Regions from separate parts of the Bacillus sp. TCT6 genome, predicted to be linked through region 3. Evidence: riboswitches for the same ligand, from Rfam matches in the RefSeq annotation. Region 3 holds a riboswitch; each other region holds the start of a gene.
The links. A riboswitch is a leader RNA that binds a small molecule or an ion and turns the genes downstream of it on or off. The one in region 3 is predicted to bind cyclic di-GMP.
Positions count from the first base shown of each region.

Region 1 (7,997 bases), 4.3 Mb from region 3:
AAATGTTGTTGTAACAAATTTTACTGCTAACGGTTTGTTGGCACTTGGGGCATCGCCTGTAATGGCGTATGCAAAAGAAGAAGTAGCAGAAATGGCTAGCATTGCTGGAGCGTTAGTATTAAATATGGGAACACTTCGTCCTGAGGAAGTAGAAGCGATGTTACTTGCTGGTAAATCAGCAAATGTGAACAATGTGCCAGTACTATTTGATCCAGTTGGTGCAGGAGCAACTTCGTATCGAACAGAAGTTGCGAGACATATTCCAGCCGAAATAGATTTAGCAATTATCCGCGGCAATGCGGCTGAAATAGCAAACGTTATTAATGAGAAATGGGAAATTAAAGGGGTAGACGCTGGTACTGGAAATGGCAATGTTGTAAGTATTGCAAGGCAGGCAGCAGATGAACTAAATACAGTTGCTGTCATTACTGGAAAAGAAGATGTTGTTACAGATGGAGAGCGAACTGTTCTTATTCGAAATGGTCATCCTATTTTAACAAAGGTTACGGGAACAGGGTGTTTACTAACTTCGGTAATAGGAGCATTTGTAGCAGTAGAAAAAGATTATGTAAAAGCAGTAGTAGCCGCATTAACGTTTTATGGTGTAGCTGCGGAACTGGCAGCTGTTAAAACAGTAGAAAAAGGGCCAGGTAGTTTCCAAATTGAATTTTTAAATCAATTAGCGAATACAACTTCAGCTGATATTGAGAAGTATGGGAAGATTGAGGAGTTAGAGTAAGGGGGATGAAACATACGATGCGCATTGAAACAAAGAAAATGTCTAAGTTATTACAAGTGTATTTTATTATGGGAAGTAATAACTGCACGAGGGATCCTTTAGCTGTATTGAAAGAAGCGTTAGATGGTGGAGTGACACTTTTTCAGTTTCGCGAGAAGGGGGAAGGTTCTTTAATCGGAGGAGATAGAGTGCGCTTTGCAAAAGAATTGCAGACGCTTTGTAAGGAATATAGTGTTCCTTTCATTGTAAATGATGATGTAGAATTAGCCATTGAATTAGATGCAGATGGTGTTCATGTAGGACAAAATGATGAAGGGATTACATCTGTTCGTGAAAAAATGGGAGATAAAATTATCGGCGTATCTGCTCATACAATTGAAGAAGCACGCTTTGCAATCGAAAATGGAGCAGATTATTTAGGTGTTGGACCTATTTTCCCAACGAGTACGAAAAAAGATACGAAAGCGGTTCAAGGAACGAAAGGATTAGCTTATTTTAGAGAACAAGGAATTACAGTGCCAATCGTTGGTATTGGTGGGATTACAATTGAAAATACAGCGGCAGTTATAGAAGCGGGTGCGGACGGTGTTTCAGTTATTTCAGCAATTAGTTTAGCTGAATCTGCGTATGAAAGTACGAGAAAATTAGCTGAAGAAGTAAAGAGAAGTTTGTAGAAAAGGACATGTAGTATTTTAAGTGCTACATCGAGAAGTAGACTGCCCAAAAAATTTAAACAAACCCTTATTAAAAAAGCACAAACCTTTTTAAATAAGGGTTTGTGCTTTTTCTTTAAAACATAATAGAAATTAAAAGCATTCCAATTCCGATAGAAGTAAATGTTGCAATTAAGCCTGGAATCATAAAGCTATGATTTAATACGTATTTACCGATACCTGTTGTACCAGTACGGTCAAAGTTAATGGCAGCAACGATTGTCCCGTAGTTTGGAATGAAGAAATATCCGTTTACTGCAGGGAACATCGCAATCAGTAGTGCTGGTGGAATACCAAGGGATAGTCCAAGTGGCATTAAGGCACGTACTGTTGCTGCTTGGCTGTACAGTAAAATAGATAGAATGAATAGTGCGATGGCAAATAGCCAAGGTGCACTTGTTACTAAATGCTGAATAGATCCTTGAATCATATTTAAGTTTCCATTAAAGAAAGTATCTCCCATCCAAGCGATACCGAAAATAGCAACAACTGCTGTTGCTCCTGCTTTAAAGACGTTACCAGACACAATGCTTTCTACATTTGGTTTACAGAAAATAATAATAAGAGCCGCGATAGTTAACATAACCATCTCAATTGTGTTCGGCATGGAAAGACGGGCTAACTTCCCATCAACTATCCATCCTGGACGAAGTGCTTCAAATGAACCAAGAAGTACAACAAGGAAGGTTCCTACAAGGAAAAGGATAACTGATAATTTGGCGCCCTTTACACCTACAAATTCTTTTTTCTCTTCAAGCTTAGGAATCATTCCTTCTTTTAATCGTTTTAAGTATTCAGGGTCTTCATTTAATTCTTTTCCCATCTTACTAGCAACGAATGCTGCTAACATACAAGCAATGAAAGTAGAAGGAATACTCACTTTTAAAATATCTAATAAAGTGATTTTATAGTCAGCTAACATTGCTAAAAGAGCAACTGTGGCAGCTGAAATTGGGCTAGCTGTAATTGCTTGTTGAGAAGCGATTACGGCAATCGACATTGGGCGTTCCGGTCTAACCCCTGATTCACGAGAGACTTCTGCAATAACAGGAAGTACAGAATAGGCAACGTGACCAGTACCTGCACATAGTGTGAATAAATAAGTAACAATTGGAGCAAAAAAAGTAATACGCTTTGGATTTTTTCGTAATGCTTTTTCAGCTAGGTGAACAAGATAGTCCATTCCTCCAGCAGCTTGCAAAGCACCAGCGGCTGTAATTACTGCCAAAATCATAAGCATTACATCGATAGGAGGCGCGGTCGGTTGTAAGTGGAAGACAAAAACGAGTATTGCCATACCAACTCCACCCATTACTCCTAAACCAACTCCGCCTAGGCGTGCACCAATAAAAATACAGAGTAACAAGGTAAGAAATTGTAGCCAAAACATGATAAACTACCTCCGAAATTCATTAGTTAAGATATATTCGAATAGTTTAATTTGAATGAAAATTAAATAAATACCCGAAGAAATCCTTGTTATTTATACATTTTTTATTATATAACACAAAAAAAGTAACATTCACGTACTTTTTGAAATTATTTCGAAAAAGCAATTCGTTAAAAATTTGTATTTATATCTCTAAATAAGTAGACATTTTGATTTATATGTTGTAACCTTTGATAGAGAATATATGATTCTCATAGAACTCCCATATCGTTCAACTCGTTCAGCGAGAAAGGCAAACTGATGGAAACATGAGGACGCAAAACTACAGGAGCTAAGGTCGAAAGGCTATGCTAGCCAGTTACCGGACGGATAGGGTTGGTCTTGGCCAATGCTTTTACATTGGCTTTTTTTTATTCTCGAACATATTGAGAAACATCTTTAAACAAAATATTCATATATTTTGTTTTTTTTGTTTAGAATCATTAAGGAAGGTGGATATTAATGAAAAAATATTGGCATAAGTTATCGTTCCTTCAAAAGAACGTCTTATTAACCGTATTAGTTATTTTGACACTTGTTGGAAGTATGGGCGCGTTAAGTTTCAACATGTTTCAAAATAGTATGATGTCTTTATTTGAAAGACAGTCTATTGAAACAGGAGAAATAGTGTTGAAAAAATTGGATGTAGAATTAGTTAGAGACATGGCGAAAGATCCTACAGCCGAAAAAGTGAAAAAAGAAAAGTTAACAGAGAAATTAGATGAAGTGTCAAAAGAATTGAAAAGTGTTGGACAAACGTATGTTACAGGAGCAAAGCCGAATGAAAAGCGAGAATTACAACTCGTTGGTTTGACTACAGAGTTAACAAATGCATTCCCTATAAAGCCGGGAGATTATTATGAACAACCCGCTCATTGGATGAAGGCGTACGATAAGGTCATTGATACGAAAAAGGCCCAAATGACAGAAGTATATGAAGATGAAATAGGTTCGTGGGTGACAATATTAGAACCAATTACAGATGGAGAAAACAATATTGTTGCAATTATTGCGGCTGACTTAGATGCTTCCATTGTTCCTATTACAAAAGAGAAGTTTATGATACAGGGCTTACTCTTTATCATTATTTCATTAGCAATTGCGACTATTACTCAATTCTTTATCGTGCGTCACTCGCTAGCTCCATTAAAAGATTTACGAGAAGGATTACGTAAAATTGGTGAAGGTGATTTAAGTATTAAATTAAAAGAAAGACCAGATGATATTGGAATTATTAATGTTTATTTCAATAACACGATTGAAAAATTTAAAGGGATTATAGATAAAGTAAGGCAAACTGCTGAGCAAGTTTCTTCTTCTTCACAAGAATTGTCGGCGAGTACAGAGGAAAACAGTATGGCAGTTCAAGAGATTGCAAGTTCTATTGAAGGTTTAAGAGTAGGGGCACAGTCTCAAAAAACTTCAGTACAACAATGTTTAGGAATTGTACATGGAATGGAAGATAAGGTAGAAGAGATAACTGGGGCTGCAAAACAAGTTGCGGTTGCTTCTGAAGGTATGGAGCAACATTCAATTGAAGGTAATGAAGTGATTGGACAAATTATTAATCAAATGAGTTTAATCCAAAATGCAGTACAGGATTTATCTTCCATCATTTATTCGTTAGAAACAAGGTCAAAAGAAATTAGTGATATCGTAACTGTAATTACAGGTATTTCAAATCAAACAAATTTATTAGCTTTAAATGCTTCTATTGAGGCTTCACGTGCTGGAGCAGCTGGAAGAGGGTTTGCAGTTGTTGCTGATGAAGTACGAAAATTAGCAGAACAAACTGAAGCGTCTGCAAAAGATATAGCGAAATTAATTGGTGAAACACAAGCTGAGACAGAAGATGCTGTAGTTTCAATGCAAAAAGGTTCAAAAGAAGTAGAAACTGGAATTTCACTTGTTCAAAGTAGTGGAGATTTCTTTGAAAAAATTTCAAAATCAGCGCAATCTGTTACAGATCAAGTAAAAGCTGTCTCTGGTAATTCGAGTGACATTTTACAAAATAGCCAGAATATTGTTCAAGTCGTAAATGAATTATCACATATTGCAAATACTTATGCCAACAGCAGTAGTAATGTTGAAGAAAGCATGAAAGAGCAAGAAATATCAGTACAAGATATTGCAGAATTAGCGACTTCTTTAAGTTGGCTTTCTCAGGAATTACAAGAGCTAATTGGTGAGTTTAAAAGTGAATAAGAAGAAAGATCAATTCTAATCGAAGGGGGATCCCCCTTTGATTATGAATTGAACTAATTTGCCCGTTAATAAGGGATGAAAAAGGTGTGAATTTTCACACCTTTATTATATTTGAGAGAGGAATTTACATAAATATGAAATTAGCAATTTCTTATAATGAGATGGTAAAAGAATTTTTAGGAAAAGTAGAAGGAAGTATTAAAATACCTAAAGATGTTCAAGGAACAGAATTTGGGGTAAAAAGAAAAACTGAACTATTTCCAAATTTGACTCACATTGTAGATTTAATAGGAGCGACTGCAACGTGGTTATATCATATTTCTAAAGAAAAACATATTGTCGTGCTTTATCATGTAAGAGGAAGTTTATTTCCGATTACTATTGAAATTTCTAATTTTCTCTCCTATGAAAGTTTGAATTTACAGATTGAAGAGCAACTGGAACAAATTAAAGAAATGAATGAGGAAGAAATAGAAGAGTTTCAAAACGGTAATACATTATATGAAATGTCACCTATTATTATTGGTGAAACATATTATGAGCTACAAGACACGAATACATTACAATTTGTATTCAGTAAAAATATGCAAAGCGTAGAAATAATATTTAATAGTGTTAATTGGAAAGAGACAACGATTACTCGTTATGCACAACAAATACAAGGTGTTTTAATCAATACATTACAAAATAATAATAATTATATAAATGATTTTAATGTTATTACAGAGGCCGAGATGGCACTTTATAGTCAAGTGAATGATACGACAGCAGTATATCCTGAGAAAAGTATCGTCGATATGTTCTATAATACTGTTACTCAATTTCCAAATCGTATAGCTTTATCTTCAAGGGAAGGTACTTTAACTTATGAGGAGCTAAATAAAAAAAGTAATCAAATAGCTCATATGTTAATTAAAAACGGCGTCCAATTAGGAGACTATGTTGGAATATTTATGAAACGTAGCATAGACACAGTAGTAAGTATGGTAGCTATATTAAAAGCTGGTGCAGCGTATGTTCCGATTGATCCAGATTATCCGGAAAGTAGAATACAGTACATTATTCAAGATAGCCAAGCGAAAGTTATATTGATGAAAGAGACGCCTATAACATGTGATGGGGTTCAAACAGTTTCAATGTATGATAGTGAAACTTGTGAAGATATAGATGTAAAGTTGTCTATTCATTGTGATGATGTAGCTTATATGATTTATACATCTGGTTCAACAGGGAATCCAAAGGGAACGATGTTAGCACATAGAGGCGTTGTTAATCTGTACATTTGGATGCAAAAGCAATATGAATTGACAGAAGAGGATGTATTTGCCCAATTTCCTTCCTTTAGTTTCGATGCTTCTGTATGGGAGTCATTTGCTTCTTTATTCTGTGGAGGAAACTTGTATGTATTATTAGAGGAAGAGCGATTGTCTGTAGAAGCATTTGCACATGCAATCTATAAAGTGAAAGCAACTTCGATCTTGGCATTAGCAACAATTTTTGTTCGACAAGTAGCAACTTATTTAGCAGAAGAAGATATATATAAGCTAGCTTCCCTAAAAAGAATTGCGATTGGCGGTGAAATGTTGCCTGTAGAGGTTATTAAATTGTGGAGAGAAAGAATAGGTACAAATGTTGAAATTCATAATGTATACGGACCGACAGAATGTACAGTAGTGACGACAACTTATAAAATACCTAGTCAGTTAAATGAGGATATTGCGAGTATTCCCATTGGTAAACCATGTTCTAATTATCAAGTTATGATTTTGGATGAGAATATGAATCTTTGTCCAATTGGTGTACCTGGTGAATTATATATAGATTCAGTAGGATTAGCAAAAGGGTATTTTAATAAACCTAATAAAACAATTGAAGCTTTTATTCCGAACCCTTTTAATCCTATAGTTAGTATATATAAAACAGGTGATATTGTTAAGTTGCTAGAGGATGGAAATATAGAGTTTTTACATCGGAAAGATGATCAAGTAAAAATTAGAGGACATCGTATTGAACTAGGAGAAATCCAAAGTAAAATTTCTCAAAATCATAATATAAAAGAAAATGCTGTTTTTGCTAAGAAGAGTAAGGAAGGTAGCCAATATTTAATCGCGTTCTATACAACTTTAAATAAAAAAGAAATACCAGAATTAGTTTATCAGTTACAAGAGCAATTACCAGATTATATGGTGCCATCTAAACTAATTTATATTAATGAATTACCACTTACACCTAATAAAAAGATTGATGTTAAGAAGTTAGCTCAGTTAGAAGAAAAGTATGAACCGGTTCGTCTACAAGAATATGTTGCACCTTCTAATAAAGCAGAAAAACAAATAGCGAACGCTTGGGCGGAAGTATTAGGAATTTCAAAAGTTGGAGTGCATGATGATTTCTTTACAATTGGTGGACATTCATTGAAAGTATTACGAGTCTTAACATTGTTAAAAGAAGATTTCTCACATTTAACAATTCAAGATTTCTTTAAAGAAAGAACGATATATGGATTAGCTCGAATTGAGCGAGAAGTAAAAGTAGAGAAAGAAGAAGTATTTCGTGAATATAAAGTGATTCACGAACCGGATACTATTACGTATGCAAACGTTTTGGAAGAAACCCAGATTTCAAATGTCTTTTTAACAGGAGCTACTGGTTATTTAGGATCACACATATTATATGAATTGCTGAGAGATACATCTGCTACTATTTATTGTTTAGTAAGACCAACCAAAGATGTGCAGCAAAGAATTATAGATACATTAACAGCTTACTTTAATGATATATGTGAAGAATGGTTACAGCGTATACAGGCCGTAGCTGGTGATCTGGGAGAAGAGTATCTTGGGATGAGCGAAGAAGAATTTATGTTCATCAGTTCTAAGATGGATACGATAATTCATTGCGGTGCAGATGT
Region 1 is NZ_JBVYHX010000001.1:160,368-168,364, forward strand. Features, by position in the region: gene thiM (hydroxyethylthiazole kinase) at 1-739, shown strand, start outside; gene thiE (thiamine phosphate synthase) at 745-1,413, shown strand; gene AC0ONG_RS00705 (anaerobic C4-dicarboxylate transporter family protein) at 1,529-2,842, opposite strand; cyclic di-GMP riboswitch class I at 3,124-3,208, shown strand; gene AC0ONG_RS00710 (methyl-accepting chemotaxis protein) at 3,344-5,086, shown strand; gene AC0ONG_RS00715 (non-ribosomal peptide synthetase family protein) at 5,221-7,997, shown strand, end outside.
Region 1: it holds a riboswitch for cyclic di-GMP, as region 3 does, so the genes downstream of both, AC0ONG_RS00710 (methyl-accepting chemotaxis protein) here and AC0ONG_RS22650 (WxL domain-containing protein) in region 3, are expected to answer to the same signal.

Region 2 (11,930 bases), 3.6 Mb from region 3:
AAGAAAACGCTCATACGCTAGCGCTTGTGATCGATAATATGAGCAATTATATGCTCATGGGATTTCAGTTAAAATATAAAGAAATTTGGATTCGAAATGTGAAAAGCGTCATGAAGGAGGAGTAAAAATGAAAATGCAAAAAAACTGGTGGCTCGGTTTTCTTGGATTCATTGGAGTTTATAAAATTCCAGGCATGATAGAGGCTTTTCAAGCAGATGGAAGTTGGATGAAGTTAATCGGTTTTATTTGGCTACTTTGGTTCGGATATTTTATTCCAGAGAGGAAAGAAGATTAAATTTTAATTTTCTGTAAAGTTATGTAAAATATAGATTAAGAGTATTCGTATATTAGATTACTAGATTTGGAGTGGTTACATGGATCCATTGAAAAATGAAATTAACCCTGACATGGTCAAAGTGTGGAAAATTCGTGCTGTAATTGAAGAAGGGATCGGTATACTCGTCATTTTAGCTTACCTTTTCCTCATGATAAAGTTTGATTGGTGGGCGTGGATTTTGTATGTGATGATTGGGCTAACAGTTGTGTTCGCGCCATTTTCGTACTTCTTATTCCCGAAACTACGTCAACGTTATTACAGCTACCAACTAAATGAAGAAGAACTTGAAATTCAGCATGGTCTTTTCGTCGTAAAGCGCGTATTAGTACCGATGATTCGTGTGCAGCACGTTACGATTGAACAAGGACCAATTATGAGAAAATACGGATTAGCAGAATTACACATTTCAACAGCAGCAACTTCTCACAGCATCCCAGGCTTAACGATGTATGAAGCAGAAATGTTGAAAACGAAAATCGCAGAATTAGCGAAAGTGAGTGATGAGGATGTATAAGAGGCAGCATCCAATCACGATGTTATTAGAATTAAAAATAACAGATTTTATACCACTCATTATTTTCATGTTTAGCTTAAACGGAAAATTCCCGTTTTGGTATTTAATTCCCGCAGCATTTGGTTTACTCACTGTTTTTTCAGTATTTGAAAAATGGTATTACACAACATATTGGGTTGAAAATAACGTATTACATGTGAAAAAAGGTCTCTTCGTGAAAAAGGAGAGCTACTTAAATAAAGAACGTGTTCAAACGATTAATACAAGTTCTAACGTACTATATCAAATGCTCGGTTTGAAAAAAATTCAGATTGAAACAGCTGGTGGGGGCGATGAAGCAGAAGTTAGCTTAGCTGGTATTACGGCAGAAGAAGCGGCGGAGCTTATTGCTTTGCTAAATGAGCCAACTCCAGAAGTGAAAGCAGAAAAAACGTTAGACGAAACAGCAGAAAATACAGTAGAAAAAGCAATCGTTACAGAGGAAAAGCAAACGACAGAGTACAAGTTAACGTGGAAAGAGATTTTAATAGCGTCTGTTACATCTGGTCAGTTTGGACTATTATTCTCATTAATCTTTTTTGTGTATCACCAAGTAGATGAGTACATTCCAAAATGGATAGAGAATGGCGTAAAGTCGTATGTAATGGAACATGATATATATGGCTGGATTTTCATGATAGCTATTTTGCTCGTCCTTTCGTGGATTATATCGACAATTGGCTACGCGTTAAAACATGGTAACTTCACAGTAAATCGAAAAAATGATGAAGTCCGTATTTCGCAAGGGTTACTGGAAAGAAAAGAACTCGTACTAAAATTGCACCGTATTCAAGGGATTACGATAAAAGAAGGCATTTTACGCCAACCGTTCGGTTATTGTGCTGTGCAAGTAGAAGTCATTCAAAGTGAGGGAAAAGAAGAAAAAGTTACACTGCATCCTATCATTCGAAAAAATCGAGTGCAACAGTTACTCGCGCATTTACAATTACCATACGAACTGAATACAAATATTACTTCGTTACCAAAAGCAGCATTGCGCCGCTATCTCATTGATAGTTTCATTTTCTTCGCTATGCTAGCAATCCCGCTTACTGGAATAAGCGTATACTTTGAAAAGTATTACATCATGTGGGCATTACTACCGCTCGCAATCCTTATCTTTACACTTGGCTACGCAACATTTAAAACAAATGGTTACTGTGTTAACGGAGAACAAATTACACTTGTCTATCGTAGCGTCGGAAAATACACAGGACTTATTAGAAGAAGACACGTCCAATCAATGGAGAAGACACAATCATATTTCCAGCGCCGCGCGGATTTATGTACGTATAAGTTTTCTAGTGCATCATCTAGTTATAAAATAGAGCATACGAGAGTAGAAGACGCGGAGAGAATGCAGGATTGGTATAAGAAGAGAATGAGTGAGGAATAATTTGAGAAAGCTTGCCTATTATGAAGGGCAGGCTTTTTTTGTTATAAGGAAATGAGTGGTTTAAGTGATAGAGCAGTACAACTACAGCACACATGTATTAATATGTATGAAAAAAGGTAATATTCTTCTATTTTAGAGGAATCTGTGGAATTTTTGATATAAATGGTATACTAAAATATAAATAGTATTAGGAGGTTATATATGATAAGTCAGTTGAAAAGAGAAGCACTTGATGCATTAAAAGGAAGATGGGGATTAGCGGTAGGGGCAACTTTATTAATTGGAATCCTTATTGGAGCTGTTGAAATGCTAACAACAGGTATTTTTTCGATATTTTGGGGTTGGGAAGAAGCAAGTGATTCACTCACAGTAAGTATTATTGTAATGCTTGTTATTGGTCCATTAACAATAGGTGTCTATTATCTTGTTTTAAATGCAATTCGTAGGACTGATGCTCGCATTGGTCATATATTTAGATGGTTTAGCGATGGAAGTAAGTTGATGAAGTCGTTTTTAACATATTTACTAATGTATGTATACTTGACTCTATGGACATTACTTCTTATTATTCCAGGTATTATTAAATCATTTTCTTATTCTATGACATATTTTATTTTGAATGATCATCCAGAATATACAGCGAATCAAGCGATTACTGAGAGTCGTCATATGATGAATGGACATAAAATGGATTACTTTTTACTATGCTTAAGTTTCTTAGGCTGGTTCATATTAAGTATTCTTACTATAGGAATCGGTTTCTTATGGTTAGCACCTTATTTCTACTCGACATCGGCAGCATTTTATGAAGAGATTTCAAAAGAATATTATAAAAAAGAGAGCACTACTTTCTAATAAAACATATAAACTATCTACCCTAAAGAATGTAGGGAGCAGATAGCAGATGGTTTAGGTGTTTTGATATTTGTCCTATTTTCGGGATTCACTTCAGGATAAGGTATAGATTTTTATATAGAAATGCTTCCCTCTATGTTTTATCATAGAGGGTTATTTTTTTATGTAAAAATGATAGGAAATAATGAATAATATATGTAAAGAAAAAAGCGAGGTGAATGAGAGTGAGCAAATTTTTAATACCGTATTCATTTTCTATATTAAGTTTCTTTATTTCAGCAACAGCACTTGATTTATATGATAGGATGGGAAACGATAGTGAGCTGGTTTCGCCGAACATAATTGGAAAGATAATTCAATCTACTGCGCAAATGGGAGTCCTTACATTGTATTTCGGAGTACCTATTATTTTAGGTGGCTGTCTACTTGGTGAGCTATTGTTTAGAGGTATCATTTTACGATTTAAACTAAGCTATATTATATCTTTATTATTATATCTATTTTTAGCTTTTAGTATTGTTTTCGTAACGGTAGGCATTCCAACTACATATGAAGATTCTAATACATTTTTCATAGGGATAACTATGATTTGTGCTGTTACATTCTTTGTGAGTCGGAATATATGGGAAAACAAGTTAATAATGGAGTGACAAAATGAAATACACCTGTCCATGTTGCGGATATAAAGTTTCACTTTATTGGATCAGTTAGAAAACCGACTAGTGAAGATGTGAAGGATGCTAGTTGGCCGCGAATTTGTTAAGTAAAATGTTATTACTCGATTCGATGGGAGTAATAACATTTTTTATTTAATGCTGAAAGAATTACTGCCGTCTTATAAAGTAATAAGAAGGACTACATCGGTAAATTTTATTGATGGATATATTAGGAATGAATACAAAAGTATAGATGTATAGTCGACTTTGTGTATTTAATGTTATCATATTGAATGATATGGAAATTTTTAATAGAATAAGTAACTAAAAATTCAAAGGTAATGAAGCTTTTGTTGTATAAAGAAAATACTTAGTAGTAATCAACAATATTAAAAATAAGATTCGTATTTATATAAATTTAGTAGAAATGGGGTTTTAAAAAGGAATGAGTATCAGCATAACGCGGCAAAAGATTTTGGCGGCCGCTTCTCAAATTGTGCAATGTAAAGGGGTTGCTAAATTAACCTTAGAAGCAGTGGCAAAAGAGGCGGGTGTAAGTAAAGGTGGATTATTGTATCACTTTGCAAATAAAGAAGCTTTAATAGAAGGTATGATAGTCAGAGGGATAGAGGATTATGAGGGCGCTATTTACAATAAAGTAGCGGAAGACTCAGAGAGGAAAGGGAGATGGGTTCGCTCTTTTGTAGAGGAAAGATTAAGTAATGAGAGAAGAACAGAAGAGTTGTCTAGTAGTATGATGGCAGCATTCATGTTAAAACCTGAATTACTTGAGCCATTACAACAATCATTTCAGCAACTGCAAAAGAATATAGAAAACGATGAGATAGATTCAGTTTGTGCAACAATTATTAGATTAGCAGCAGATGGATTATGGTATTCGGAATATTTAGGGGTTGGCAGACTAAGCCCCGAGTTAAGAGAAAAAGTGATTCAAGCTCTTATTGATAATTCGTATAAATAGAATATACGAACTATATAATGCGAAAACAATTCACCATTACTTATTTAATGTAGTGGTGAATTGTTTTTTTTATTAGAAAAATAGAACAATTTTATAGAGTATTGAATTATAACCGTCCAGACGGTATAGTAATATTTGGTTTAAGAGGAAAATGAAACAAAAAAAGAATAAAAGATATTTTTAGCACACTATTCGAAAGGATAGGCCGCAAAGCTTAGAGTCTACGGTAATACATATTGGTTACTAAGATCGTCTGGTTGCACATTTTTGATGCAACCGGACGGTCTTTTTTTGTTATATAAATATAAAAAAATAGGAGGGAACTATGCAAATGAAAAGTACTAAAAGGCATATTTCAATGGTTTCATTAGTTTTTCTAGTATTATTTTCAGTGCTGAATGTGTGGGCTCCAGTTATTCAAGCTGCTGTGATGAAAAGTCCAGTGGACGAAATTAATATTTCCCGTACTGATGGCACGACATCTGAACCGTATCAAGCCTCAGATGGTATGAAAGTAGAAGTGAAGTGGTCAGCTAAAGAAAAAATAAAAAGTGGAGATCAATTCACAATTGATATGCCAAAAGAGTTTCGAAAAGACCTTATGAATATGAGTTTTCCTTTAAAAGATGCTGAAGGAAAAACAGTTGGTACATGTGAGATGAAAAAGGGTCTATTAACGTGTACTATGGGTGATTACGTAGAAGGAAAGAATAACATTAAAGGCTCTTTATTCGTAGAATTCTACTTTGGTCTAGAAGCATATGATGGTGTTAAAGAAATTCCATTAGAATTTAACGTTGATGGTCAAATCGTCAATAAAGAAGTAAGTGTAAATAATACGACAGAGAGACCGAAGCCACAGCCCAATACGGAAAATTTATTGAAATGGGGTTCTTATAATCAAGAAGATCCTTCAATTGCTGATTGGCTTGTATACGTAAATGCAACTGGAACAGAAATGCAAGATCTTAAATTAACAGATACATTAGGACCTGGGCATGAGTTAATTACAGACAGCGTAGTATTAGAAGAGGCTGTATTTGAAGATGGTTATGCACCAACAAATATTAAGCCAGCAGATTTATCTAACATTAAAATAAATGCAACGAAGACTGGATTTACAATTGAGTTTCCAGACAGTTCAAAAGGTTATATTTTAAGATATAAAACAAAGGTTACAAATCCTGCTGCAAAGCCTCATAAAAATACTGTGAAATTAGAAGGTAAAAATATTAAAACTGAAGAAAAAGTAGGACAAGTATTTGTAAGTGGTGGAGGAGGATCCGGTTCAGGTGACAATAATCCACCTAGCATTGAAAAAAATATAGTTGATGAGAATGGCAAGCTTGTAGAGAATGAGCAGTTAACACAAATGGATCAAGTTATTCAATACCAAGTTGGTACACATATACCGAACGATCCTCCTAAATACACATCTATGGTAATTAGTGATGATTTAGAAGATGTTTTAGAAGTATTAGAGGCAAAAGTGTATGATCAAAATGGCCAAGATATTACTTCTAAAGGAACGTTAAATATAGATAAACAAAGAAGTGAAGTAACATTTACGTTTGGTGAGAGTTTTGACTATAAGTCATATGAAGACCAGATAATCAATCTCAGTATCAAGGCGAAAATAAAAAATAATGCAGACTTATCTTCTTACGTAGATAAGAAGATTCCTAATAAAGCGGAATTGCATTTTGATGATAAAACATTAACATCAAAAGAAGTAACTATTACGCCGCCTGAAGCTCCAAAAGATGGTACAGTATTGATTCATAAAACAGATTCTGAGAATCCGAATAAAGGGTTAAAAGGTGCCGAATTTGAAGTTCGAAATAGTGCAAATGAAGTTGTTGTAAAACTGAAAACGGACGAAAAAGGTTTTTCAGTACCTCAAACTTTAGCTCCTGGGACGTATAAAGTTTATGAAACAGTAGCACCAGAAGGATATCAAAAATTAACAAGCCCAGTAGAGGTTACACTTCAAGCTGGAGAAATAAAAACAATTGAAATTAAAAATACTATGCAAAAGGGTCAAATTGAAGTAAAGAAAATTGATTCGGAAAATGGTGAAAAACCATTAGCAAATGCAGAGTTTGATATAGTAAAAGACGGTGTAGTAGTCGAACATATTGTTACAGATAAAGATGGTAAGGCAATCTCTAAACCGTTAGCACCAGGAAAATATATTTTAAAAGAAACAAAAGCACCTGAAGGCTACCAATTAAAAGAAACAGAGTTCGAAGTAAATGTAACAGGGGACGGCATATTCCCAATACAAGTGGAAAATGCAATGGTAGACAAAGGGAATATAGAAATTACAAAAGTGGACAAAGAAAACGGGGCAGTATTAGCCGGTGTCGAATTTGAAGTCCAAGATGAGAAAGATGGCGTAGTAAGAAAAGTAGTAACAGATAAAGATGGAAAAGCAAACGTTTCAGATCTATCAGTAGGAAAGTACAAATTAGTAGAGACGAAAAGCTTACCAGGTTACAAAAATCTAGTAGAACCAGTACTATTTGAAATTACAAAAGGTATGACAAAAGCTTTATCAATAAAAGTAGAAAATGAGCAGTTAGACAAAGGCTCAGTAGAAATTACAAAAATAGATAAAGATAGTCAAAAAGTATTAGAAGGCGTAGTCTTCGAAGTGCAAGATGAGCAAGGAAAAGTAGTAACAGAAGTAAAAACAGATAAAGATGGTAAAGCAAAAATCTCAGATTTATCAGTAGGAAAGTACAAATTAGTAGAGACGAAAAGTTTACCTGGCTACAAAAAGCTAACAGAACCAGTATCATTCGAAATTACAAAAGGTATGACAACAGTCCTATCATTGAAAGTAGAAAATGAACAGTTAGATAAAGGTTCAGTAGAAATTACAAAAGTAGATAAAGACAACAAAAAAGCATTAAAAGGCGTAGTCTTTGAAGTGCAAGATGAAGCTGGAACAGTAGTAAAGGAAGTAAAAACAGATAAAGATGGTAAAGCAAAAATCGCAGATCTATCAGTAGGAAAGTACAAATTAGTAGAGAAAGAAAGTTTACCAGGCTATAAGAAACTAACAGATCCAGTATTATTTGAAATCAAAAAAGGCATGACTGAAGTTCTATCATTAAAAATAGAAAATGAAATGGTAGATACGGGAAATGTAGAGATAACAAAGATAGATAAAGATAATAAAGCACCGTTAGCGGGAGTAACATTCATCGTCCAAGATGAAAAGGGTAATGAAGTTACAAAAGTAACGACAGATAAAGATGGAAAAGCAAATGTTTCAGATTTACCTGTAGGAAAGTATGAATTAGTAGAGGTAGAAAGTTTACCTGGTTATAAAAAGCTAGAAAAACCAGTATCATTTGAAATCAAAAAAGGCATGACCGAGGTTCTATCATTAAAAGTAGAAAATGAAATGGTGGATACAGGGAATGTAGAGATAACAAAAATAGATAAAGATAGTAAAGCTCCATTAGAAAATGTTGTATTTGAAGTACGTGATTCAAAAGGAAAAGTAGTTACGAAAGTAACGACGGATAAAGAAGGAAAAGCAAACGTTTCAGATTTACCTATTGGGAAGTATGAGTTGGTGGAAGTAGAAACACCGGCAGGATACAAACCACTAGAAAAGCCAATTTCATTCGACATTGAAAAGGGTAGAGTAACAGCATTAAAGCTAACAGTAGAAAATGAATTAGTAGATACAGGAAATGTAGAAATTACAAAAGTAGATAAAGAAAATAAAGATGTTTTAGCTGATGCAGTCTTTGAAATTCAAGATGAAGCAGGACAAGTAGTCGCTAAAATAACGACAGATAAAAAAGGACAAGCACAAGTTACTAATTTATCAGTCGGCACATACAAGTTAGTAGAAGTAAAAGCACCAAAAGGATATAAACAATTAGTAGATTCGATTATTTTCCAAATTGAAAAAGGCATGACAAAATCTCTTGCTTTAACAGTAGAAAACGAAATGTTAGACAAGGGAAATGTAGAAATTACAAAAGTAGATAAAGATAGTCAAAAATTATTAGAAGGCGTAGTCTTCGAAGTTCAAGACGACAAAGGCAAAATAGTAACAGAAGTAACGACAGATAAAGAAGGACAAGCAAACGTTTCCGATTTATCAGTAGGGAAATATAAGCTAGTAGAGGTAGAAAGCTTACCAGGTTACAAAAAATTAACAGAACCAGTATTATTCGAAATCAAAAAAGGTATGACGAAAGTTTTATCATTGAAAGTAGAGAACGAACTGTTAGATAAAGGTTCAGTAGAGATTACAAAAGTAGACAAAGAAAGTGGCGCGTTATTAGAAGGCGTAACATTCGAAGTGCAAGATGAAAAAGGCAAAGTAGTAACGAAAGTAACAACAGATAAAGAAGGAAAAGCGAAAATTTCAGATCTATCTGTAGGAAATTACAAACTAGTAGAAGTAGAAAGCTTACCAGGCTACAAAAAGCTAACAGAGCCAGTATCATTCGAAATTAAAAAGGGTATGACAGAAGTCTTATCATTAAAAGTAGAGAATGAACTAGTAGATAAAGGTTCAGTAGAAATTACAAAAGTAGATAAAGATAGTAAAAAAGTATTAGAAGATGTAGTCTTCGAAGTGCAAGATGAAAAAGGCAAAGTAGTAACGGAAGTAAAAACAGATAAAAATGGTAAAGCAAAAATCTCAGACTTATCTGTAGGAAAGTACAAATTAGTAGAGAAAGAAAGCTTACCAGGTTACAAAAAATTAACAGAACCAGTATCGTTTGAAATCAAAAAAGGAATGACAGAAGTTCTATCATTAAAAATAGAAAATGAAATGGTAGATACGGGAAATGTAGAAATTACAAAAATAGATAAAGATAATAAGGCACCGTTAGCAGGGGTAGTCTTTGAAGTTCAAGACGACAAAGGCAAGGTAGTAACGAAAGTAACGACAGATAAAGCTGGAAAAGCAACAGTTTCAGATTTATCAGTAGGAAAGTACAAGCTAGTAGAAGTAGATAGTTTACCAGGCTACAAAAAATTAGAAAAGCCTGTACCATTTGAAATTACAAAAGGTATGACAAAATCTTTAACGTTCACTGTAGAAAATGAAATGGTAGATACGGGGAATGTAGAAATCACAAAAATAGATAAAGACAGTAAAGCACCATTAGAAAATGTTGTATTTGAAGTACGTGACTCAAAAGGAAAAGTAGTTGCGAAAGTAACGACAGATAAAGAAGGAACAGCAACAGTTTCAGATTTATCTATTGGAAAGTATGAGTTAGTAGAAGTAGAAACACCGGTAGGATACAAACCACTAGAAAAGCCAGTTTCATTCGAAATTGAAAAAGGTAGAGTTACAGCATTACAATTGACTGTAGAAAATGAATTAGTGGATGTAGGAAATGTAGAAATTACAAAAGTAGATAAAGAAAATAAAGATGCTTTAGCTGATGCAGTCTTTGAGATTCAAGATGCAGCAGGACAAGTAGTCGCTAAAATAACGACAGATAAAAAAGGACAAGCACAAGTCACTAATTTATCAGTTGGCACATACAAGTTAGTAGAAGTAAAAGCACCAAAAGGATATAAACAATTAGTAGATCCGATTACTTTCCAAATTGAAAAAGGTATGACAAAATCTCTTGCTTTAACAGTAGAAAATGAAATGTTAGACAAGGGAAATGTAGAAGTAACAAAAGTAGATAAAGATAGCCAAAAAGCATTAGAAGGCGTAGTCTTCGAAGTACAAGATGAGCAAGGCAAAATAGTAACTGAAATAACGACAGATAAAGAAGGAAAAGCAAACGTTTCAGATCTATCAGTAGGAAAATACAAATTAGTAGAGACGAAGAGCTTACCAGGTTATAAGAAGTTAACGGAACCAGTATCATTCGAAATTAAAAAAGGTATGACGAAAGTCTTATCATTGAAAGTAGAGAATGAACAGTTAGACAAAGGTTCAGTGGAGATTACAAAAATGGCTGCTGAAAGCAAGGAAGTCTTATCAGGAGCTGTGTTTGAAGTTCATGATGAAGCGGGCAAAGTAGTAGTGAAAGTAACAACAGATAAAGATGGAAAGGCAAAAATCGCAGATCTATCTGTAGGTAACTACACACTAGTAGAAGTAGAAGCACCAAAAGGATATGAAAAATTAACTAATCCAATTCCATTTGAAATTACAAATGGAATGATAAATGCAGTTCAATTAGAAGTATTAAACAAATTGAATCATTTAGCACCACCAGTTCCAGAAACACCAGATCCAGAAAAGCCTGGAACACCAGATCCAGAGAAACCTGGAACACCGAATCCAGAAAAACCTGGAACACCAGATCCAGAGAAACCTGGAACACCGAATCCAGAAAAACCTGGAACACCAGGTCCAGAAAAGCCTGGAACACCGGGTCCAGAAAAACCGGAAAAAGAATTACCAAAGACAGGGCAGAAAATGCCTGTGGAACCATATATGGGAGCACTTCTTGTAATGATGAGTTTTGGATTACTCGTATTAGGTAGAAAACAGCAGAGATAATAAAAGTGAAAAGGTATCCTCAAAGTATTTGAGGATACCTTTTTTAACATAAAAAAAGGCATCTAGCAAAAGAACTAGATGCAAATAAAAACACTTGGGAAGACAAAATTCTTCCCGTTTCCCGTATGTAATTATATCAAAAAAATTATAAAAAACTAGTTATATTTAAAATATAATTTTAAAAAAAGTTATATACATAAATAATTGCAATACTCGCAGTTTTCTCTTTCTGAAAAATACATTTCTTTAATTTTGAATATTAAGACTAATGTTGAAAAATCTTCAGATAATTAGAAAAAATAACCAAGAGGATATATAATATTGCTTAAGAAATAGTTTTAATGGATTACATATATTTCATTTGGTGTATTAATTGAATATCATAATTTTTAATTTTATTAAGCAATAATCTCGGTTACTTATTGCATTTCTAACATAGGGTGAGAAAGAAAAATACAATAGTGTGGAGGTTTTTATAATGACGTTTGTTCTTAGTAAAATGAGTGGCTTTAGCATAGAAGAAAAGGTACATGAATTTGAATCTAAGGGATTCCTTGAAATCTCAAATGAAATCTTTTTACAAGAGGAAGAGAATCATCGTTTATTAACACAAGCACAGTTAGATTATTATAATTTG
Region 2 is NZ_JBVYHX010000001.1:812,143-824,072, forward strand. Features, by position in the region: gene AC0ONG_RS04060 (TetR/AcrR family transcriptional regulator) at 1-125, shown strand, start outside; gene AC0ONG_RS04065 (hypothetical protein) at 128-295, shown strand; gene AC0ONG_RS04070 (PH domain-containing protein) at 375-851, shown strand; gene AC0ONG_RS04075 (PH domain-containing protein) at 844-2,286, shown strand; gene AC0ONG_RS04080 (DUF975 family protein) at 2,488-3,141, shown strand; gene AC0ONG_RS04085 (hypothetical protein) at 3,366-3,791, shown strand; gene AC0ONG_RS04090 (TetR/AcrR family transcriptional regulator) at 4,243-4,779, shown strand; cyclic di-GMP riboswitch class I at 4,952-5,044, shown strand; gene AC0ONG_RS04095 (SpaA isopeptide-forming pilin-related protein) at 5,105-11,293, shown strand; gene AC0ONG_RS04100 (2OG-Fe dioxygenase family protein) at 11,772-11,930, shown strand, end outside.
Region 2: it holds a riboswitch for cyclic di-GMP, as region 3 does, so the genes downstream of both, AC0ONG_RS04095 (SpaA isopeptide-forming pilin-related protein) here and AC0ONG_RS22650 (WxL domain-containing protein) in region 3, are expected to answer to the same signal.

Region 3 (11,930 bases):
TTTAACTATTGATTAAGGAAGTATTAAGGAAATATATTTATAGTAGAAGCAAGTTTGCAGACGAAATATAGGATATATGTTATTTTAATACAAATAGTTTTTTTGATGCGGGGTGAAATTAATACATAGAAAAGAGGGAATGAATTGAAGTATGGTTCTACACTTTTTCATCTTCCGAAAAGAAGTATATTAATTTCTAGCATTATAAGTAGTATGGTGACTTTATTAGTAATAACTATGCTGTTTATGATTTTAAAGGTTTTTAATTTAGACATGATGAAAGATCATTTAAATCAAAAGCTTGTTTTAAGTGTTATGATGATTTTCATATGGGGCATAACATTTTATATTACGCATTTCAATAAAAAAGAGATGTCTATACCTAGGGTATCCCTGCGAGTGCATTTTATATTATTTTTGCTAGCTCATGCAGTAGCATTATTTTATATTGTAATGCAAGTTAATATGAGTTTCATAGAGACAATGAATTGGATTTACATTTATAATATGCAGTTTATATTAAGTTTTGTAGTAATTTATGCAATATATATTCTTGTATATAATTTAATAGGTAAGGTTTTTCTAAGTATGGTTTTATCTAGCTGTACGTTAGTCATTTTAGGTATTGTGAATTATTTGAAGCTTATTTTCAGAGGGGATCCGTTATATCCTTCTGATTTCACACAAATTACGCATATGCAATCTGTTATACCGATGGTGATGGACTATTTTAGCTGGAGTTATATTTTAATCATTATTGTAAGTATCGTAGCTTGTATTGTAGCAGGGATATATATGAGAAGGTATATTCAAAATGTAAAGATTCATCTAGGAATAAGAGCCTTATTAGTAGTAGGATCTATTTTTGTTCTATATGCGTACGGTAATTTTGCGAATACATTTATGAATAAAGTATTTAAAAAATCAGGTGTAGATTTTGTTTTGTGGAATCAAAATGAGAACTATGCTTCAAATGGTTTTGTACTGGGGTTTATTAGCAATTTAGATACAACAGTTATGGAAAAACCAAAAAATTATTCTAAAGAAAATATGCTTCAAATAGCAAACGATATAAAAAAACAATATAGTGGAAATATAGGGAACGAAAAGAAAAAAGAGAAACCGAATATTATTTTTGTAATGAGTGAATCGTTTTGGGATCCGACGAAAGTAACCAACCTTTCTTTTAGTGAAGATCCTGTACCAAATTTACATCATTATATAGAAAACTTTCCTGGTGGACAAACTATTTCTCCTACATTTGGGGGAAATACGGCGAACGTTGAATTTGAGGCATTAACGAGTTATTCAATGAGTTTGTTAAAGCCAGGTTCTATACCATATCAGCAGGTTATTACAAATAAGAAAGAAATTCCATCAATCCCGACGGCTTTGAAAAAAGAAGGCTATTACACAAGTGCAATTCATTCATTTGGACGCACATTCTTTAAACGTGATGATGTATATAAGGTGTTAGGATTTGATAAGTTTAATGCAGAGGACACGATGGAAAATGTGGATATTGATGGAGATTATATTAGTGATTTAGCGATGAGTGAAGAGATAATTGCTGAGTTAGAGAAACAAAAACAACCTACATTTATTCATGCAGTTACGATGCAAAATCATTTTCCATTTACAGAGGGCCGATTTGGTGAAAATCTAATAGAAATTAGCGGGCTAGAAAATGAAGAATCAAAGGGAGAATTAGAGACGTATACAGAAGGGTTAAGACGTTCAGATGAGGCTCTTCAATATTTAATAGAGCAACTAGATAATTTAGATAGACCTACATTATTAGTATTCTTTGGAGATCACCTTCCATCATTAGGAACAAATAAATCTTTTTATAAAGAAAATGGGTATATAACGAATGAAAAAACACCGAGTGAACGTTTAGCAATGGCGCAAACGCCGCTATTAATGTATGCAAACTTTGATATGCCAAATGATAATTTAGGTTTAGTAAGCCCAATTCATTTTTCTAATCTTATTTTTGATTATGCAGGGTTAAATAAATCCTCATTTTATCAATTTTTATCGGGACTTTACAAGGAAATACCAGTGCTTAGAGATGAATTAAAAGTTGATAAAAATGGGGAAGTAATCAATGATTTAACAAAGAAACAAAAAGAAATGTTAGAGCAATATAAAATGCTTCAATATGATTTACTCGTTGGAAATCAATATAGCAAAGAAATCCTCTTTTAATAAAAGAAACAAAAAGAACTTGTATAACGATACAAGTTCTTTTTTCATAGTATTTAACGGGGTAACCAGACAAGCTGGGTTTAGGGAGTATTACTTGTACATTTAGTATATATGAAAATGTAATCGTTTTATTTGTATATTTGTGAGAAATGTGTGAATTTTATGTTTTGTAAAAAATCGATTATGTTAACTTTCAATCTTGTATTGCAGTTGTTATGCATGTAAAAATTTTATCAGTTCTTTATTTAATTCATCCGCTTGATCGATTGGTGAACCATGGCCACTATTTGTAAGAGCATGTAACTGAGAATTTTTAATTCGTTGTTGCGTAAGCTCAGCACTTTTGTAAGGAATTAGTTGGTCGTGAACGCCGTGGAAGATTTTTGTTGGGACGTTAATTTTATTTAAATCTTTCGTTACATCTTCATTTGCAGCTGCTTGTAAAATTTTGATAAGGGCATAAGAAGCGGACTGCATACCGAGATAAGAAAACCATTCAAGGGTTGCAGCTCCTAAGTTTCTATTGAAAAAGGATAAAGATACATCATTTAAAAATTTTGGTAAATTAGCATACATTTGATTAATGAGAGCATCTGCTTGTTCTTTCGGTACACCGTAAGGGGACTCTTGATTTTTAACGAAAGAGGGGGAGACAGCGTCAATTAATGCGAGCTTAGAAATGCGGCGCCCATTATAGCGAGACATATAGCGAATAGAAAGAGCACCACCAACTGAGAAACCGACTAATGTAGCGTTCTCTACTTCGAGTGCTTCTAGAACAATTGCGATATCATCGGCTAATCGATCATACGTGTAACCAGTCCATGGCTTATCAGATTGCCCATTCCCTCGTATATCCATGGCGATACAGCGAAAGCCATGCTCTGGTAAAACATTGAGTTGATATTGATACATTTGATGATTTAAAGGCCATCCGTGAACGAAGAAAACAGTCTTACTACCTGGACCAGGATTAACGTCTTGCACAAAAATATGCACATCTTTCTCGACAGTAACAAACATAAATGTCCCCCTATTTTATGAATATGCTCTATCCCAAAAGCGTTGTTTTGTCATAGCTTTAATAAATTCATTTGCTAGTCGCGTAGGGTCTTGTTCTATTAAAACACCAGGCTTTCCTTCTATATTTAAAGATTGAATAATAGAAGAGCCGTTTTGGAAGGAGCCAATCGGCTTAAAGTGATTATATGATTCTACGACAAAGGAACTTGCTTTGTTAAGAAAATGATCATCCATCTTTCCGCCGATAAGAAGTAATCCATCATAAAGGAGTGGTGAGCCTGTTAAGAAAGTATCATTTACTTCCCAATGTCCATTTGACGTCCCCTGCACTATGCCTAATCGTTCGGAAACGATCACTGGTTGAAGACCTACTTGTTTGAACTGATTTATTATATATTGTGCGCTTGGCCCATCATATCCATTTGCAACAATGACACCTACTCGTAATGTATTAGGACTAAAGGTCGTATTTGCCATACTGAGTGCTGGAGATGATTTTGTAACGTTGGATTCTTGCACATTTGGGACTTTTGCTCCGAGAGCTTCTGCAACTAAAGTAGCCAATTCTGTACTAATATGTCCAATCATATCAACGACTTGTTGGCGGACAGATTTACTTTTGACTTTTCCTAATTCAAAGGAGAAAGCTTGTATAATATGGATTTTTTCGACGTGACTCATACTATTCCAAAATAAACGAGCTTGAGAGAAGTGGTCTTTGAAGCTAGCAGCAGTTTCCCTTGTTTTATGACCAGATACAGTAGAAGGATATGTAACGAACCCCCCCTTTGTCCCAGGTACAGTATAAGGAGAATTATTTGCTAAGGAATTGTTATGGTAGGCAACGTTTCCTTTGTCGATTATATATTTAGATGCACCATCTCTTTGATTGTTATGAAATGGGCATATTGGACGGTTAATCGGTAGTTCTTGATAATTTGTACCAACGCGTGCTAATTGTGTGTCTGTATAAGAAAAGAGTCTACCTTGTAAGAGAGGGTCATTGGTAAAGTCAATACCACGAATGATACTTCCAGGGTGTAGTGCCACTTGTTCAGTTTCAGCGAATACATTATCTACATTGCGATTTAAGGTCATTTTCCCAATGATTTTAACGGGAAAATCTTCTTCAGGCCAAATTTTCGTTGCATCTAATATATCGAAGCCGTATTTAAATTCGTCCTCTTCTTCTAAAATTTGAATGCCAAGTTCGTACTCAGGATAGTTTCCAGCATTAATATTTTCCCACAAATCACGGCGATGGTAATCTGGATCAGCACCACCTAGTTTTTGTGCTTCATCCCAAATTAACGAATGAACGCCGAGCTTTGGCTTCCAGTGGAATTTCACGAATCGTGACTTTCCATTTTTATTAACGAAACGAAATGTATGAACGCCAAATCCTTGCATCATTCGAAAGCTTCTTGGAATTGTACGATCGGACATAATCCACATCATCATTGCAGCTGATTCTTGATTATTGGCGATGAAGTCCCAAAAAGTATCATGTGCTGTTTGTCCCTGTGGAATTTCATTATGCGGCTCTGGTTTAAGGGCGTGAATAAGATCAGGGAATTTAATGCCATCTTGAATAAAGAAAATGGGAATATTGTTTCCTACTAAATCAAAATTTCCTTCTTCTGTATAAAATTTAACGGCGAATCCTCTTACATCTCGATTCGTTTCATTTGCTCCTTTTGATCCAGCTACTTCAGAGAAACGAATGAAAAGCGGTGTTTTTTTTGAAGGGTCTTGTAGAAAATGGGCCATTGTTAGCTCTTCTAAAGATTCATATAACTCAAAAATGCCATGTGCTCCGTATCCTCGTGCGTGAACGACTCGTTCTGGAATTCGTTCACGGTCAAAGTGAGAAAGTTTTTCTCGCATAAGGAAATCTTCTAGAAGGGTAGGGCCACGATCTCCAGCTGTTAAAGAGTTTTCATCATTTGAAATTTTAACACCTGTATTTGTTGTCATCTCCTTTCCTTCATTTTCACGCGTGAAAGATTGGAGTTGTTCTATCTTTTTATTTTTTTTGCCGTCCATAAAAACACCTCCCATAATATACGTATTATTGTTTATGGTTTTTATGCTTGTATATAGCATGAAGATGTTGCATCGTTGGGATGATTTTCCTCAAATTTGCGATTTATCTTTGTTTGTCTATGAAAATCATTTATTATAATAAATGGTATTCTTCGAGATATTATTTTGAAGGGGTGTTGAAGTGAAAGAAAGTTTTCTATCATATAAAGAAGAAGAAAGGAATGCAAAAATCCTTTTATGGGTGTTATATGTTATTGTTATTGTATATCAAATTTTCTATGCAATTGTATTAGACAATAAATCAATAATGGATAAGGGATACAACATAGTATGGCAAGTTATTTGCGGAGTAGCAATACTGTGCGTGAATATATATTTAATGAAAAAAGAGAAGGCAAACCTTGTTAAATATGCATGGATATTTGCATACATAGGGATAGAAATCGCTAATATATTTTCGTATATTTTTTATAATAAGGCGGCGTTTGATGCGACAAATATAATAGAAATTATTCTCATTTTCTTTGTACCCATATTTTTAAATAAAAAATTTTATGTAATCTTACTTTCTTCTATTGTAGGAAAATATTTAATTTATTTATTTGTATTAGAGGAAATAAAAGCATTTATGTTCCTTATTATGTGTACACTTATGTTAATAGCTGCATATATCATTTTAAACCGATTTTTACAATATCTTTCAGCTGTAAAGGAAAGTATTGCGATTGCTAGTGAATCACAAAAATTAGCAGTAATCGGAAAAATGGCAGCGACGGTTGGACATGAAATTAAAAATCCACTCGCTTCATTAAAAGGATTTACGCAATTACAAAGAGAGAAGCATGAAGAGGATCCTGTTTATAAACGTATGATCTTTGAAATAGAAAATATGAATAATATGATAAGTGAGTTGATGGAAGTTGCTACATGCAAGCCTTCTATTTATAAGAAACATGATCTGGGAAAAATTGTATTACAAGCAACAACAACTCTTCGCGAAAAAATGAATGAATTAAATGTGCAGCTTATTTCTAATGTGGGAGAACAAACAATAGAAGTTGAATGTGATGAACGAAGAATAAGAGGAGTCTTTCTATATACGATAAAAAATGCTTTAGAAGCAATGGAGCAAGGTGGCATATTACATTTACGGTTAGAAAATAAAGGGAAAGAGTATGTGATGATCAGCTTAATTGATAATGGTCATGGTATTAAGCAAGAAAACTTAGCCCGTGTTACAGAGGCCTTTTATACAACGAAACAAGATAAAATTGGTCTGGGTCTTACAGTAGCGAATCGAATTGTCGCCGAGCACCTTGGTGAGTTACATATTTCAAGTGAAAGAAATACTGGAACGAGAATAGACATTATTCTGCCAAGGAAGTGTGGAAATACTGAAATTCAAGTGGAAGAAAAGCTAGGAGTTACCATATGAATAAAGGCTATATATTTAAAAATGAAGAAATAAAGGCGTTGAAAGTATTTTTAAGTTTATTTTTTATTATATTTTTTGTGTATGATCTTGCCTATGAATTTATCGTACCTTTGATCGCGGGAGAGCAAGAAGGCGTAGGAAAGTTTGAAGATGGTTTAGGTTTATGGCTTTACTTTTTGATGGTAGTATTGTTTTGCATTGGAATATACTTTATGAAATGGAAGAATGTTTTTGCGGTAAAGTATATTATTCTAATTGGCTATAATGTATTAGATTGTATCCACAACATTATGATTTATTATGGTAGCGATGCGGAATTTGACGGTGGAAATATAGTAGAAGTATTTTTTATTTTGTTTGCACCAATCTTTGTGAATAAAAGATATTTCTGGTTAGTTCCAGCGATACTTGTCGGGAAGTACGCTTTTACAGGAATCATTATTCAATCTTCTCTCGTTTTAATCCCAATGGCATTATATAGTGTATTTACTATTATATGTTGGATTATATTTTTGAGGGTTCAGTCTTACGTTCGTACGCTTGAGATGATGGACAAAGAAATAAAACAAACAGAAAAACTAGCAGCTGTTGGAAAGATGGCAACGGTTATTGGTTATAAGATTAGAAGACCTTTAGCAAACTTAAAAAAACTTGTGAATAAACAAGCAGACAAGCATCCAGAGGATAAAATTTATAGTGATATTATGAAACAAGAAGTAGATCGGATTCATATAATTGCTACAGAACTTAGTGGATTTGAGAAATCTAAATCACTAGAATCAGAAACTCATAACATACAAGAAATTATCTCTTATGTTATTCGAGTTATGGAAAAGCCTGCTTTAAAACAAGGAGTCCACATACAAGGTATTTACAGTAAAGACTTACCATCAATTACATGTGATGAAAAACGATTAAAACAGGTCTTTTTTAATTTAATTAAAAATGCAATTGAAGCAATGTCAGTTGGCGGAACAATTACGATTAAAGTTACTGTAAAAGAAGGAATCATCGTTCAAGTGAAAGATGAGGGATGCGGCATTCCGAAAGATAAAATTCCAAAGTTAAACGAAGCCTTTTATACAACGAAAGAAACAGGAACTGGTCTAGGTTTAGTAGTTACAGAAAAAATTATTAAAGATCACAACGGTAAAATGAGTTTTGAAAGTGAAGTTGGGGTTGGAACGACGGTTGAGGTTATGTTACCACTGCATTAACTACAAAAAACATCACTTATTTGGAAGTGATGTTTTTTTATTTTATCCCGCTATTTGCCGGGCAGCCCGATTGGTGAGGGCTGATTAAAGTTTCACTTTATCTATAAAGAATGTATGATGTGTTTTTAATATCAAAATGTTTTTTGAAAGTTTTCATTATGGATTTTCCGGGGGGAATTTAGACTATAAAAATTAATTATTTTTTTCTGAAAAAACTATTTTCTTTTTTGGGTTTTAATGGTATATTCAAAACACGATAAATAAATTCCTATATTTGGCACACTATTCGAAAGGATAGGTCGCAAAGCTAAGAGTCTAAAGTAATGAAAATTACTATGACAGTCTGGTTGCAGTTTGGATTTTCACACATAGTTGTATGTATGAAAATCGAAGAGGCAACTGGACTTTTTGTTTTCTTAAAAAAAAAATAAATGGGCACACTGTTCGAAAGAATAGGTCGCAAAGCTAAGAGTCTAAGGTAATAAAAATTACTATGATAGTCTGGTTGCAGTTTGGATTTTCACACATAGTTGTGTGTATGAAAATCGAAGAGGCAACTGGACTTTTTGTTGTCTCAAAAAAAATAAATAGGCACACTGTTCGAAAGGATAGGTCGCAAAGCTAAGAGTCTAAGGTAATGAAAATTACTATGATAGTCTGGTTGCAGTTTGGATTTTCACACATGTTGTGATATATGAAAATCGAAAAGGCAACCAGGCTTTTTATTTTTTCAGAATACACATTATGATTGTAAATTTAGTCGATTAATACATTTAATGTTCGGAATATTCGGTGCATAAAAAGCGAGGGAGGGAAGTACATTGCAAAATCAAATAGGGAAATTTGGGCGTATACTTCTCGCTGGAGGAATATTATTTACACAAGTTGGTGTGCTAGACTACTCTGCAACGAAAGTTTATGCGGTTACAAATGACGAGCAAGGACGTTTTATCGTTCATATGGATAAACAAGAAATAAAAGTTGATGAAAATGTAGTATTAAAGATTACAAATACAAATAAACAAGATGCTAATATCGAGCTGAAATTATCTAATGAGCAGCTCTTTAATGAAGAAGAAACGAAAAAAATGAATGAAAATAATAAAGCGATTCAAAACATTTCAGTAACAGAAGATCACATTGTAAAAATTGAAAAGAATGAACAAAGTAATTTTATCGGTGACGTATATGTAGTCATTCAAATGAAAAAAGCTGGAGAGTACAAATTTGAACCGATAGTGAAGTTTGAAGGGAATGAAAAGAAAATTGAATCTCCTTCTCTACATGTTGTAGAGAAAAAAGAGGCTTTAAATGTAGCTATTTCTGATGAAAATCCAAAGGCTTCAGAGGAAGTTGTGAAAAAAGAAAAAAATGAAAAAGTAAAAGTATCGGAAGAAAATAAAAAACAAGAAATAAAGCCTACTAATGCTGAAGTTCCAAAAGAAACGAATACTTTAGAGAAAGAAAAGGTTAATGAAGAACTCGTATCAAAGGAAAATGAATTAAAAGAGAGCAATAAGGTAAACGAAAATAATCAGGAATTACCTGCTATTCAAGCTGAGAAGGTATTAAAGAGCCAATCTCTACTAGCTGCTAGTCCTGTTACAAGTATTCTTAGATATCCAAATGTAAAGGTAATAAATAATAGAACAGGTGAAGGGCCTTCTATCCCGGGTAAATATGCTTTTAGATTTGTTTGGAGCCCACAAGTAACATATGAGGTAAAGGGTAGTAGCAATGACAGAACTGGTCAAAGTCAATATACATTTAGAAATTCAAATAGAGAACAGTACGTATTAGTAAAAAAAGCTGGTGAATATCAAGGGAAATGGATTGATGTCCGTATTAATATTCACTCTATGACAGCTTCATCTGTAGATGTTAAAACACCAATAACTAAAGGTGATGCAAAAAACTTTTTACAATTATATGGGAACGGAAGGTCAGGACAAACTTATAATGCTTCCTTTGAATTTTATGAACACGGAACAAGTAAAAAAGTACCATTAACGGCAATGTGGAATTTCAAAAGGATAAATAGTTATAAAAATGTAACGTTACGTAATGATGGTAGTCATTTAACGAATTTATACGTGTATGATACGAGTTCAATTAGGTATCAAGACAAAGGGAATAATAAAATAGAGTTTTCTGGAACAGCAGGCCCAGTAGCTACTCCAGAAGCAGATATGACAATTACATTTGATAATTTAACAGAATTACCGCTAGAAGTTAGATTAAATGCTTCAGGTGTTAATGTATCATACGACCAATTAGCGATTGCACAAATTGAAATTCCAGCTCCAAGTGTAATAGGAGATATCGTGGAAGATAATTCCCGTCAACTTTCTTATAAGGTATATCAAAATATGCCTGCTCAATCGAAAGATATTCACTATGCGAAATCTTTTGTATTAGAAAGTGAAGTGAATAAGGATTTTACTGTGAATGATGTTTCCATTCAAGATGTGGAAAGTGGAGATGATGTAAGTAGCTTCTTTGATATTAGCAGGAAAAACAATAAGGTCACTGCGGTTGCGAAAGCAAATGCGCTAAAAACAGAAGAATTCAACGGGAAAATTTACGAGATGACAATTACAGGTTCTCCTGTAAAAGGTGCTGATGTAATGAAATATTATAAAGATGGTTATCTTGAAATACCGGTGTCAGCTAAAAACTATTTAGATGACGATAAGAATGGGCAAGATAGTAATCGAGATGGAATCGCAAAAATAAGGTATAAAGGTATTCCGACTGGGAAACCAGTCCCACAAAAAGTAGTGCAAGGAACAGATTTAACAAAAATGGATATTTCTAAATTTGTGACAGATTTATCTGTAGATACGAATTTGGATGTAGATAAACCAATATCAGTAATGAAGTTAATCAATATTCCGGATACAAAAACAATAGGGAATCATACTGTAACGGTTGTAATTGAAACGAAGCAAGGTGTACAAGCGGAGATTCAAGTACCGGTTACTGTCGTTGATGGGGCTTTAAAGTTAGTAGACGTACCAAAAGAAATTACCTTTGGAGATGTAACAATTCCATCGAAAACAACGACATACACACCGAAGGCGATTTCAAATTCTTTAAAGGTAACCGATAATCGTGTTAAAAAGCAAAAATGGAGTGTATATGTAAAGGAAATTACACCATTAACTTCAGCGCAAAATGACACATTGACGGGAGCATTGATTTACAAACGAAATGGAAAGGATACACCTTTAAGTAATTCTAGTATAGAAGCATTCTCGTATACTTCTAAAAACGACGAGGAGGTTTCATTAAATTGGAAGGAAAACGAGGGAATTCATTTACAAGTAAAACCAGGGCCGAATGTCAAAGCAAATACAAAATATGCTGGACAGCTAGAATGGACATTAACCGATGCTCCTCTCTAAAAATATATGAAATATATAAATTTTAGAAAGGAGAGAGTAATGAAAAAAATAGTTGGTATTATCGTTTCCACAGTTATATGTGTGCCGTTTCTTATGGCAAATGTAGTAACGGCTACAAGTACGAATTCAAAAGCGGGTATTACATTTTCGAATAGCTATACACCAAATACATCAACTGATCCGACAAAGATAAATACAAAAAAAGAGACAGTTGATAAAAATAAAAATGGAGATAAATATTTACCGAAAACAGGAGGCCAGACACGGGACTTCAAACAATATATAGGATTGTTTTATCTCTATATGTATTCAAAAGAATTAGGGGAAAGCAAGTGTATTCAAAATAAAAAATAGATGAAAACAGAGAAAAGGGGAAGGTACATATGAAACTAGTAAAATTAGCATTAATCGGTGCAGTATCATTAACATCAGTTGCAGCAGTAGGAACTTCAGCATTTGCGGAAGAGAAAGCAAATATGAAATCAAAAACCGATGTAACGTTTATTGAAGATACAAGCACAACAGATCCAAACAATCCAGAAAATCCAAATGAAAAAGTTACACCAGAGAACCCTGATGACCATGAAAAAG
Region 3 is NZ_JBVYHX010000001.1:4,420,215-4,432,144, reverse strand. Features, by position in the region: gene AC0ONG_RS22675 (LTA synthase family protein) at 145-2,211, shown strand; gene AC0ONG_RS22670 (alpha/beta fold hydrolase) at 2,425-3,234, opposite strand; gene AC0ONG_RS22665 (catalase) at 3,250-5,280, opposite strand; gene AC0ONG_RS22660 (ATP-binding protein) at 5,462-6,715, shown strand; gene AC0ONG_RS22655 (ATP-binding protein) at 6,712-7,932, shown strand; cyclic di-GMP riboswitch class I at 8,199-8,287, shown strand; cyclic di-GMP riboswitch class I at 8,357-8,445, shown strand; cyclic di-GMP riboswitch class I at 8,513-8,601, shown strand; gene AC0ONG_RS22650 (WxL domain-containing protein) at 8,754-11,339, shown strand; partial or broken gene AC0ONG_RS22645 (cell wall anchor protein) at 11,379-11,686, shown strand; gene AC0ONG_RS22640 (WxL domain-containing protein) at 11,723-11,930, shown strand, end outside.